DNA from 2 places in the Novosphingobium sp. UBA1939 genome. Region 1 is predicted to be linked to the other one. Evidence: riboswitches for the same ligand, from Rfam matches in the RefSeq annotation. Region 1 holds a riboswitch; the other holds the start of a gene.

Region 1 (6,034 bases):
TATCGCACCGTGCTACGCGGGTTATATGCGATCTGCGCAGGAATCGTCCGTCTTCATGCGCAGGACCCGGCCGGGTCATGCCCCGAACAGGCTGGCGACAGCGGCGGGCGAGGAGGGGAAATAGAAATGCATGTAGGTGGCGTGCAGCGATCCCTGCCGGAACAGGGCTTCGCCGGTCCGGCCGCCGGGGTTTTTGGCCCGGGTAACGGGGGATAACGGGGTATCCATCCTGGAATAGTGGAACGTGTGGCCGCGCAGGCTGCCCGCGGGCAGCGCCATGTCCTGCAATCCCAGCGCGGCAAGGCTCGCCTGCATTGTCGCCCGGCCCGGCATCAGGCCCAGCATCGGGGCGTGCGCGCCTTTGCCGTCGTCCAGTGCCTCCAGGCAATAGAGCATGCCCCCGCATTCGGCGAGCACCGCCTTTCCCGCTGCGTGGTGCGCGCGGATGGCATCGCGCATGGCGTGGTTGCCGGCCAGCCGGTCGAGGTGAAGTTCCGGGTATCCGCCGGGCAGCCACAGCGCGTCGCATGGGGGCAGCGTGGTATCGGCGAGGGGCGAGAAGAACGCCAGCGTGGCGCCCATCGCGCGCAGGCAATCGAGGTTGGCGGGATAGAGGAAACCGAACGCCGCATCCCGCGCGACGGCGATCCGCAGCCCGGCGAGATCGCGTCCCGCGCGGGTGGAGGCTTCGTGTCCGGCGAAATCCACCGGCGCCGGCAGCCAGCAGGCCTCGCCCGGCAGCGCGGCGGCCGCCCGGTCGATGCGCCCGTCGAGATCGGTGATCTCGTCCGCCTGCACCAGGCCGAGATGGCGCTCGGGAAAGGCGATCCCGGCATCGCGGGGCAGGGCGCCCAGCCACTGCACGCCGCCGCGCAGGCTTTGGCCGAGCATGGCCGCGTGACGCTCTCCCGCAACGCGGTTGGCCAGCGCCGCGATCACCCGCACGTCATCGCGGTAGGTGGCCAGCCCATGGACCAGCGCGCCGTAGCTCTGCGCCATGGCGCTGCCGTCCACCACCGCCAGCACGGGCAGGCCGAAGCGGGCGGCCAGATCGGCGGCGGACGGATCGCCGTCGAACAGGCCCATCACCCCTTCGACGAGGATGAGATCGGCCTCGCGCGCGGCATCGGCCAGCAGGCGGCGGCATCCGGCCTCGCCCACCATGAACAGGTCGAGCTGATAGACCGGCGCGCCGCTCGCCCGTTCGAGGATCATCGGATCGAGGAAGTCCGGGCCGCACTTGAACACGCGAACCTTGCGCCCGGCCTGGCGGTGCCGACGCGCCAGCGCCGCCGTCACCAGCGTCTTGCCCTGTCCGGATGCCGGCGCGCTGACCAGCAGGGCCGGGCACCGCGCCGCCTTCACCGGTCGATCCCTTCCTGCGCGCGCACGCCGTCGCGGAAGGCGTGTTTCACGTCGCGGATCGCGCTGACGGTGTCAGCCGCGGCGATCAGCGCCTCGTCGGCGGCGCGGCCGGTGATGACGACGTGCTGCATCGCCGGTCGCGCTTCCAGCGCGGGCATGATCTCGTCGAGCGCGAGATAGCGATAGGTGACGAGGTAGGTCAGCTCGTCCAGCACGACCAGGCTGATCGCCGGATCGGCCAGTGCGGCCCTGGCCTTTTCCCAGCCGGCGCGCGCGGCCGCGATATCGCGCTGGCGGTCCTGCGTTTCCCAGGTGAAGCCTTCGCCGCACTTTTCCCAGATCACGTCGGGATGGCGCGAGAAGAAGGCGCGCTCGCCCACGTTCTCGGCCCCCTTGATGAACTGGAACACGGCCGCCTTGCGACCGTATCCCAGCGTGCGCGCGACCATGCCGAAGGCGCTGGAGGACTTGCCCTTGCCGTTGCCCGTCAGCACCAGCAGCAGGCCCTTGTCGCGCGTGGCGGCGGCGATTTTGGCGTCGACCACCGCCTTGTGCCGGCGGGTGCGCTCGCGGTGCGCGTTGTCTTCGGACCCGCTCACCGGCGCTCGCTTTCGCGCAGCTCGGGCCGGATCAGGAACAGCAGCGAGAACGCGGCGGCGGCCAGGCCGCTCCAGCCCAGCGTCGCCCACAGCGTCGACGGGAAATAGCGCCCGATGCGCGGCAGGAAACCTGCGAGCGTCGGATCGGCGAAGCGGCCGCCGAGGAAGTAGAAACCGCCGCTCGAAAGCAGTTCGGACGCGAACGTGGCGCAGATCAGCAGCACGGCCATGATCGGCAGGGCGGCCAGGCTTTCGCCCAGCCGGGTCTGCGCGTACCGTCCGGCCAGCCACATCACGCCATAGGCGGGCACCAGCATCCCGTAGGCGGGCGTAAAGCAGAAGGCCGACTGGCCGAACCAGCCGATCACCACCACGTCGATGGCATAGCCCAGCAGGAACAGCGCGCCGAACGCGGCCGCGCGGCGGACGAAGAAGCCCAGCACGAAGAAGCTGGCCAGGCTGGTATCGGGCAGGTGGATGACCTGGCTCAGCGAATGGCTGCGCGTGATGAGCATGACAAGGGCGAGAAGCCCGAAGACGGACAGTTCGAACCGGGTATTGCGGACCATGAGGGGTCTCCTGAACGGGTTGGATTTCGCGTTGTGGCCGCGCACGCGACCATCGGCTGCGGCGCGGGGGCCTTTGCGATGCGCGGGCGGGCGCGGGCCCGAAAGCGCGGGGCCGGGGCGCACGCCTGCTGCGGTTGTCGTGGATGTCAGACGCAGTTCATCACAGGCCCCCTTCGGCAACAAACGCACTTATGTCGTCCGCCAAGGGAGAAGCCCTCGTCCGCCCGGTGCATCCCGCCCGCGCGAAGGAACGACGATAGCGGGCCGGTTTCCTGACTTCCCGGATCATCGCGCCTGTCGCCGCCTTCTCAGGGCCGGAACCCCAATGGCATGATGGCGATGCGCTCACCGGTCACAGTTGCGGGAGCAGTGCCGGATTCGGCGGATTTCCGCCGGCCGGACTTCCCGATTAAGCCCTTTCGGGCACCCGTTACGCCGCCGGTGATAAGCGAAGCGGCGCGATGCCGCAAGCATTCGCGCTTGCGGCATCGCCGGCGCGAAGCTATCCGCCGCTCTGCGACAGGTTCCCCGAAAGGGGATCAAAAGGGAACGGGGTGCGAAACCCCGGCTGCCCCTGCAACTGTAAGCGGCGAGCCGACCGGCCATCACGCCATTGGGACTTCACCGTCCTGAGAAGGCGGCCGTACCGGCATTGACCCGTGAGCCAGGAGACCTGCCTGACGCGGTCGTTCTTCGTTCGGGCAGGGTGCACCGGACGTTCGAGGTTCCCGCGCCAAAGGCGGGACGATCCCTCGCGCAACGACAGCCACTGCCTGCCGGGAAGACCGTGCGGGAAGCGTCGTCTCGTGCCCTCCGGCCACCTCGCCGGGGCGTCGCGCGGCGGGCGTTTTCCTTGCGGTCCGAGCGGCAGGTCATCGCCGTTCGTATCCAGGGAACCGCACCATGCGCCTGACCCGTTGTTCTGTTGTTTCCATCCTTTCCCTTTCGCTGGGCCTGCCCGTGGCCGCCCATGCTGCCCCTTACCCCGAAGATCCGGCCGCTGACGCCGCTCCCGACACCTCCATCGTCGTCACCGCGCTGCGCACGCCGGTCGCGCAGGATCGCGTCTCCTCCACCGTCACCGTGCTGGACGAGGCTGCCATCCGGCAGGCGCAGCCGCTGGCCGTGACCGATCTTCTGGTCCGCACGCCGGGCATCAGCCTTTCGCGCAACGGCGGTTACGGCGCCGCCACGTCGCTGCGCATCCGTGGGGCGGACGCTGGCCAGTCGGTGATGGTGATCGACGGGATGCGCCTGTCCGATCCTTCCGCCACGTCCGGCGGCTATGCCTTCGCCAACCTGCTGGTCGATGACATCGAACGCATCGAGATCCTGCGCGGCCCGCAATCGATCCTGTGGGGCAGCGACGCGATCGGCGGCGTCATCAACGTGACCACGCGGCGCGCGGAACAGCCGCTGGAAGGCGGCCTGGCGGTCGAGGCCGGCACGCACGATACGGTGAACGCGCAAGCCGGCGTGGGCGGCACGGGCAAGCTGGTTGATTGGCGGCTGTCCGCTTCGACCTTCTCCACCGACGGCATTTCGGCGCGCAGCAACGGCACCGAGCCCGACGGGTACCGCCGCACCTCGGCCAGCGGCACGGCCACGGTCAAGCTGACGCCGAACCTGTCGCTGGACCTGCGCGGGTACTGGGCCGACGCGCGCAACGATTTCGACAGCACGGCGGGCGATTCGCTCAACTATGGCCGGACGAAGGAATGGTCGGGCTATGCGGGGCTCAATCTGGCGCTGCTCGATGGCCGCTTCACCAACCGGCTGGCGGCGATGCAGACCGAGACGGACCGCGAGAACTACGACCCCGCCCGCGCGATCCGTCCGCTCAATTTCGATGCCCACGGCCGCGTCCGCCGGTTCGAGTATCAGGGATCGCTGCGCCTTTCCGACGCGGTGCAGGCCGTGTTCGGCGCCGAGCGCGAGGAACAGCGGATGACCACGGCCTCGCCGGGCAACAACACCGCGCCCTATGCCCTTGTGCCCCAGGCGGCATCGACCGACAGCCTCTATGGCGAGCTGCGCGCGACGCCGCTTGCCGGGCTGACGCTCAATGGCGGCGTGCGCTACGATCACCAGTCGCGCTTCGGTGGCAACACGGTGTTCAGCGCCGGCGGGGTCTATACACCCAACGCGGGCAGGACGGTGCTGCGCGCCAGCTATGACGAAGGGTTCAAGGCTCCGTCGCTCTACCAGCTGTTCAGCCTCTACGGCAACGCGGACCTCCGGCCCGAAAGGGCGAGGGGCTGGTCGGCCGGCTTCGAGCAGACGCTGGGCAGCGTGCTGCACGGTTCCGCGACATGGTTCGAGCGCGACACCGACAACCTGATCGACTTCGCCTATTGCCCAACAAGCGGCACGCTGCCCGCGTCCTGCTATGTGCCCGGCACCACCACGACGCGCTTCGGCTATTACGCCAATGTCCGCAAGGCGCACGCGCGGGGCATCGAACTGAGCGGCGATGCGCGGATCGGCGTGCTGTTCGCGCAAGCCAACTACAGCTGGATCTCCGCGCAGGACCGGTCGCCCGGCGGCGCCGACTTCGGCCGCCAGCTTGCCCGCGTGCCGCGCCATCTCGCCAATATCGAAGGCGGAATCGATCTGCCGCAAGGGGTGAAGGCCAGCGTGGCCGCGCGCTACGCCGGCGCAACGTTCGACCGCGCGGGCAGCCGCGCGACCCTGCCCGACTACTGGCTGGTCGACCTGCGCGTGCAGTGGCGCGTGGCTGGCGGGCTGACGGTCCATGGCCGCATCGAAAACCTGGCCGACCGGCACTACGAGACCGCCAGCGGTTACGGCAGCCTGGGCCGGACGGTCTATATCGGCCTGCGGAGCCGGTTCTGATGCTGCGCGCGGTTGCAGCGGGGCCGGCGGTGGTGGTCTGCTCCACCTGCCGCCTGTCCGCCGACCGGCGCGAGGACGAAGGCGGGCGGCGCGGCGGCGCGCTGCTCGCCGAGGCCTTGCGGCAGGTTCAGGCACGGGAACCGGACCTTGCCGGCGTGGCGGTGCAGGAAATGGCCTGCCTGTTCGCCTGCCAGCGCCATTGCACGGTCCATATCCGCGCGCCCGGCCGGATTGGCTACGTGCTGGGCGGCTTCATGCCCGACGAGGCTTCGGCCCGCGCGATCCTCGGCTATGCCACGCGCCACGCCGAAAGCGCGGAAGGTGTGGTGCCCTATGCCGAATGGCCGGAAGGCGTGAAGGGGCACTTCATCACGCGCACCCCGCCTGATGGCTATGTCTGCCCATGATTGTCTGGCCATGATCCGCTTCCAGGATGCGGCGGCGTTCGGCGCCGCGCTCGACGCCTTGCCGCAGCCCGACGATGCCGCGCTGGCTGCGGCGCGCGCGCGGCAGGCGGTGCTGACCAAGCCGGCGGGATCGCTGGGGCGGCTGGAGGAGATCGCGCTGTTCATGGCGGGCTGGCAGGGGCGCGAACGGCCGGTGCTCGATCGGGTGCGGGCGACCGTGTTCGCCGGCAACCACGGC
Region 2 (3,662 bases), on a different contig from region 1:
CATGGCGATGGGAAGCTGCGCGACGGGAATGCCGAGGCGACCGTAGGCCTCGCGCGCAGCCGGGCCGAGGAACGTATCGCCCAGCACGAGATCGGGATGGAGCGCCAGCACTTCCTCCACCGTGCCGCGCGTGGCGGGAAAGCGCCGGGCCAGCGCCACGTCCATCGAACTCGATCGGGGGTCGCGGCTGTAGTGTGACAGCGCCAGCACCTGCCCCGGATCGGCCACTTCGGCCAGGATCGCATCGCTGCACGGGTTCAGCGAAACGATCGCGGGGTGCGCGCGCGTGGCCGAAGGCGGAGGCGTGGCCGGCGCGCAGGCGGAAAGAGCCGCCAGCAACGCCAGCCCCCAGCCCCGCCGCCGCAAGGCCGGCGGGGTGGAAGAAGGCAAGGAACCGCCCGCCTTAATAGCGCACCCGCGCGCCGATGAACGCGGAGCGGCCCCAGGTGCCGTATCCGGCCGAGGTCTGGTACTTTTCATCGAACAGGTTTTCGACCCGACCGAACAGTTCGAAGAAATCCCCGAACGGCAAGCTGGCGCGCAGCGTGGTCAGTTCGTAGCCATCCAGCCGGGTGCGGTTGGCCGCATCATCGAAGCTGTCGCTGACGAGGCGGATGTCCGCGCCCAGGGTCAGGCCAGCGAGCGGCGAGGTCCAGTCGGCCGAAAGCGTCAGCGCGTTGCGCGGGCGGCGGGCGAGCGCCTTGCCGTAGTTCGCGTCCGCCACGGTCAGGTTGCGGGCGCGGTCATAGGTATAGACCGCCTGAGCCCGGAACGTGGGGCTGACATCGGCGCGCAGTTCCAGTTCCACGCCTTCGGCGCGGGTCTTGCCGACGTTGTCGTAGAAGCCGTAGCGCCCGTCCGCGCACAACGGGCTGGTGGCCGAGAAGCACGATACATAGGCGATAAGGTTGCGCGTATCGCGCCGGAACCAGGTGGCCGAGGCGTGGAACACGCCATCGGTCGTGGTGTATTCGCCCCCGGCGTCGTAGCTGCGGCTGCGTTCGGGGCTGAGCCCCTGGTTCCCGTAATCCGAATAGAGCTGGTAGAGCGTGGGCGCCTTGAACCCTTCGCCATAGCTGGCGCGCAGGCGCAGCCCCTGCGCCACGCGGACGCTGCCGTTGGCGCCGAACGTCGCCTGCGTGCCGAAGCGGCTGTGATCGTCCACGCGCACGCCGGCGGCAAGGCTGGCCCGGTCGGTGTACCAGCCGAACAGCGCGTGGCCGCTGGACAGGCGCGCGCTGCGCTGGGCATCGAACGTGGAAGAGAAGCGCGTCCATTCGCTGTCCCCGCCGAAATCGAGCGCGAAATGCGCGGGCAGCGCGATGCGGCCGGTCAGGTCGACGCGCTGACTGCGGCCCTTGTAGCCGTACTGCGGATCGGCGCCGTAGGTGGGGTCGTAATAGTTCCGGCGCGTATCGGCGAGCGCGTAGCCGCCGTCGAGCGTAAGCGCGCTGCCGGCATAGTGGAACCCGGCGCGGCCGGAGAACTGGCGGGTCTTCTGGTATTCTGGCGTGTCGCCGAACACGGTGTAAGTCGGCGGCGGATAACCGTCGATATCGAGCTTGCTGTCGGCATAGCGCGCGACAGCGTTGAGCGAGAGATCGGGGGTGAGGTTCACGCGCCCGCGCCCGCCGATGCGCCACTGGCGATAGCCGTCCGGCTCGGTGCCGACCGCGGCGGCGGAAACGCCATCGGTGCGGGCATAGCCGCCGTTGAGCGAGAAGGCATAGCGATCATTGGCCACGCCAGCCACGGCATCGGCGGAGACGGTTTCCTTCGCGCCATATTCGACGCTGGCTTCCGCGCCGTTCACTTCCTTCGTCGTCACCGCGATGACGCCGCCGATCGCGGCGCTGCCCCAGACCACGGAGTTCGAGCCGCGCAGCACGTCGATGCGGCCAATCCCACCGGTCAGCAGGTTGCCGAAATCATAGCCGCCCGAGGGCGAGGACACATCCTCCACGCGCACGCCATCGATCAGCACCAGCACCTGTTCGGCTTCGGAGCCGCGCAGGCGCACGCCGGTAAAGGTGCCAAGACCGCCGTTGCGCGAAAAGGTGAGGCCGGGCACGCGCTCCAGCACGCGCGTCAGGTCCGCGCCTTGCACTTGCGCGATCTGCTCGGCGGTGATGACGGTGACGGCCTGCCCGGTCTGGTCGAGCCGGAGCTTGCTGCCCGTGGCGAGCACGGTGATCTGCGCATCGGCGGAGACGGCCGGCGCGGCGGGTTGCGCCATATCGTCCTGCGCCAGCGCCGGCGCAGCGGTCAACAGGGATGCGGTAAGGAAAAACAGATACTTGCCCGGCATTCTTCAGACTCCCAGCCCATGAACGAACTGCCGTTCATGGCGGGAGGACCGCCGGGCCAACGGGCGGAACTCGCGACGCGTGCGCCCGGTACACCCCGCCCGGCCGCGGAACGACCACACACCGGCAGGTCTCCTGGCTCTCCGGGTCATCGCCCCCTGCCCGCCTTCCCGGCCGTGCGGCCAGTGGCATCGTGGACAGAGCGCTCGCCGGATACAGTTGCGGGGGCAGCTCCGGTTGGGGACCGTGCTGGTCCTTCGCGGATTCCCTCTGGGCCCGTTGCGGGCACCGGTGGCGTCGCTGCGGCGCGTAGCCCCGAACGGGGGCACGGGCAAGAGTCTTAACCGATTCACCCTATGACGCGGGTCTGTGCCGCCTTGGGACGGCGCGAACGCCGTGCGTGCGGGACCTGTCCGCGCGCGCTAGCGCAGGAGAGCAAAGGAACGCGTCCAAGACCCGATGCCGCTGGAGATCGCCTACCGTCCGTTCACCCTTCCGACCGGGGCCTTGCCCCCGGCTGCGGAGGAGAACGTGCGCGCGGGCGATGTCAGCCGCCAACGCGACGATAACCCTGCCGATGGCCTTGCGGACATGGCCGATCCCGCCCCCCTTGTGCCCCGCCCGCGCGATTTTGCCGCGCGCATCCGCCGGCGCGACATGGTTTCGGTGCGGCGCCGGCTGCGGACCCCGTCGATGCTGCGCCAGCGACTGGCCGGCGTGGCCACGATAGGCCTGTTCGCGATGGTGCTCGGCCCGGTGGGATGGGGCAGCCCCGGCGGGATCGACCGCGCCTCTGCGCAGGCCGAAGCGGGTGCGCTGCAACCGTTCGAGCAGGCGGGCGAAAGCTTTCCCGGATCAGCCTTCTACTATGTCTCGCCCGACGATACCGGGCTGATCGCGCCCAACGCCGCCGAACAGGCCTGGGCCGCGCACCGCGATGACGAGGAGGTCGCGTCCGCCATCGAACCCGCCGGCCCCGCCGCGCGGCCAATCTTCGCGCGCGGCAGCGGCGAGGACCAGTGGCGCGCGCTGCAGTGCCTGACCGCGGCGATCTATTACGAGGCCGCTTCGGAACCAGACAGCGGCCAGCGCGCGGTGGCGCAAGTGGTGCTGAACCGCGTGGCGCATCCCGCCTTCCCCAATACCGTGTGCGGCGTGGTCTATCAGGGATCGGAGCGGCCCGGCTGCCAGTTCAGCTTCGCCTGCGACGGCGCGATGGCACGGACGCCGTCGCTCACCGCATGGATCCGCGCGCGGCGCGTGGCAGAGGCGGCGTTGTCGGGTCAGGTCTATGCGCCGGTCGGGAGTGCGACGTTCTATCACACGACCACGGTCGCGCCGGGCTGGCGCACACGC

The links. A riboswitch is a leader RNA that binds a small molecule or an ion and turns the genes downstream of it on or off. The one in region 1 is predicted to bind cobalamin.
Region 2: it holds a riboswitch for cobalamin, as region 1 does, so the genes downstream of both, B3547_RS05050 (TonB-dependent receptor plug domain-containing protein) here and B3547_RS09840 (hypothetical protein) in region 1, are expected to answer to the same signal.

Annotation. Positions count from the first base shown of each region.
Region 1 covers NZ_DDFB01000067.1:9,590-15,623, forward strand. Annotated here, with positions in the region: gene B3547_RS09830 (cobyrinate a,c-diamide synthase) at 76-1,365, opposite strand; gene cobO (cob(I)yrinic acid a,c-diamide adenosyltransferase) at 1,362-1,964, opposite strand; gene B3547_RS09840 (hypothetical protein) at 1,961-2,533, opposite strand; cobalamin riboswitch at 2,779-2,979, opposite strand; cobalamin riboswitch at 3,038-3,228, shown strand; gene B3547_RS09845 (TonB-dependent receptor plug domain-containing protein) at 3,437-5,389, shown strand; gene B3547_RS09850 (DUF1636 domain-containing protein) at 5,389-5,796, shown strand; partial or broken gene B3547_RS09855 (nicotinate-nucleotide--dimethylbenzimidazole phosphoribosyltransferase) at 5,807-6,034, shown strand, end outside.
Region 2 covers NZ_DDFB01000029.1:35-3,696, reverse strand. Annotated here, with positions in the region: partial or broken gene B3547_RS05055 (ABC transporter substrate-binding protein) at 1-390, opposite strand, end outside; gene B3547_RS05050 (TonB-dependent receptor plug domain-containing protein) at 404-2,308, opposite strand; cobalamin riboswitch at 2,416-2,614, opposite strand; partial or broken gene B3547_RS05045 (cell wall hydrolase) at 2,766-3,662, shown strand, end outside.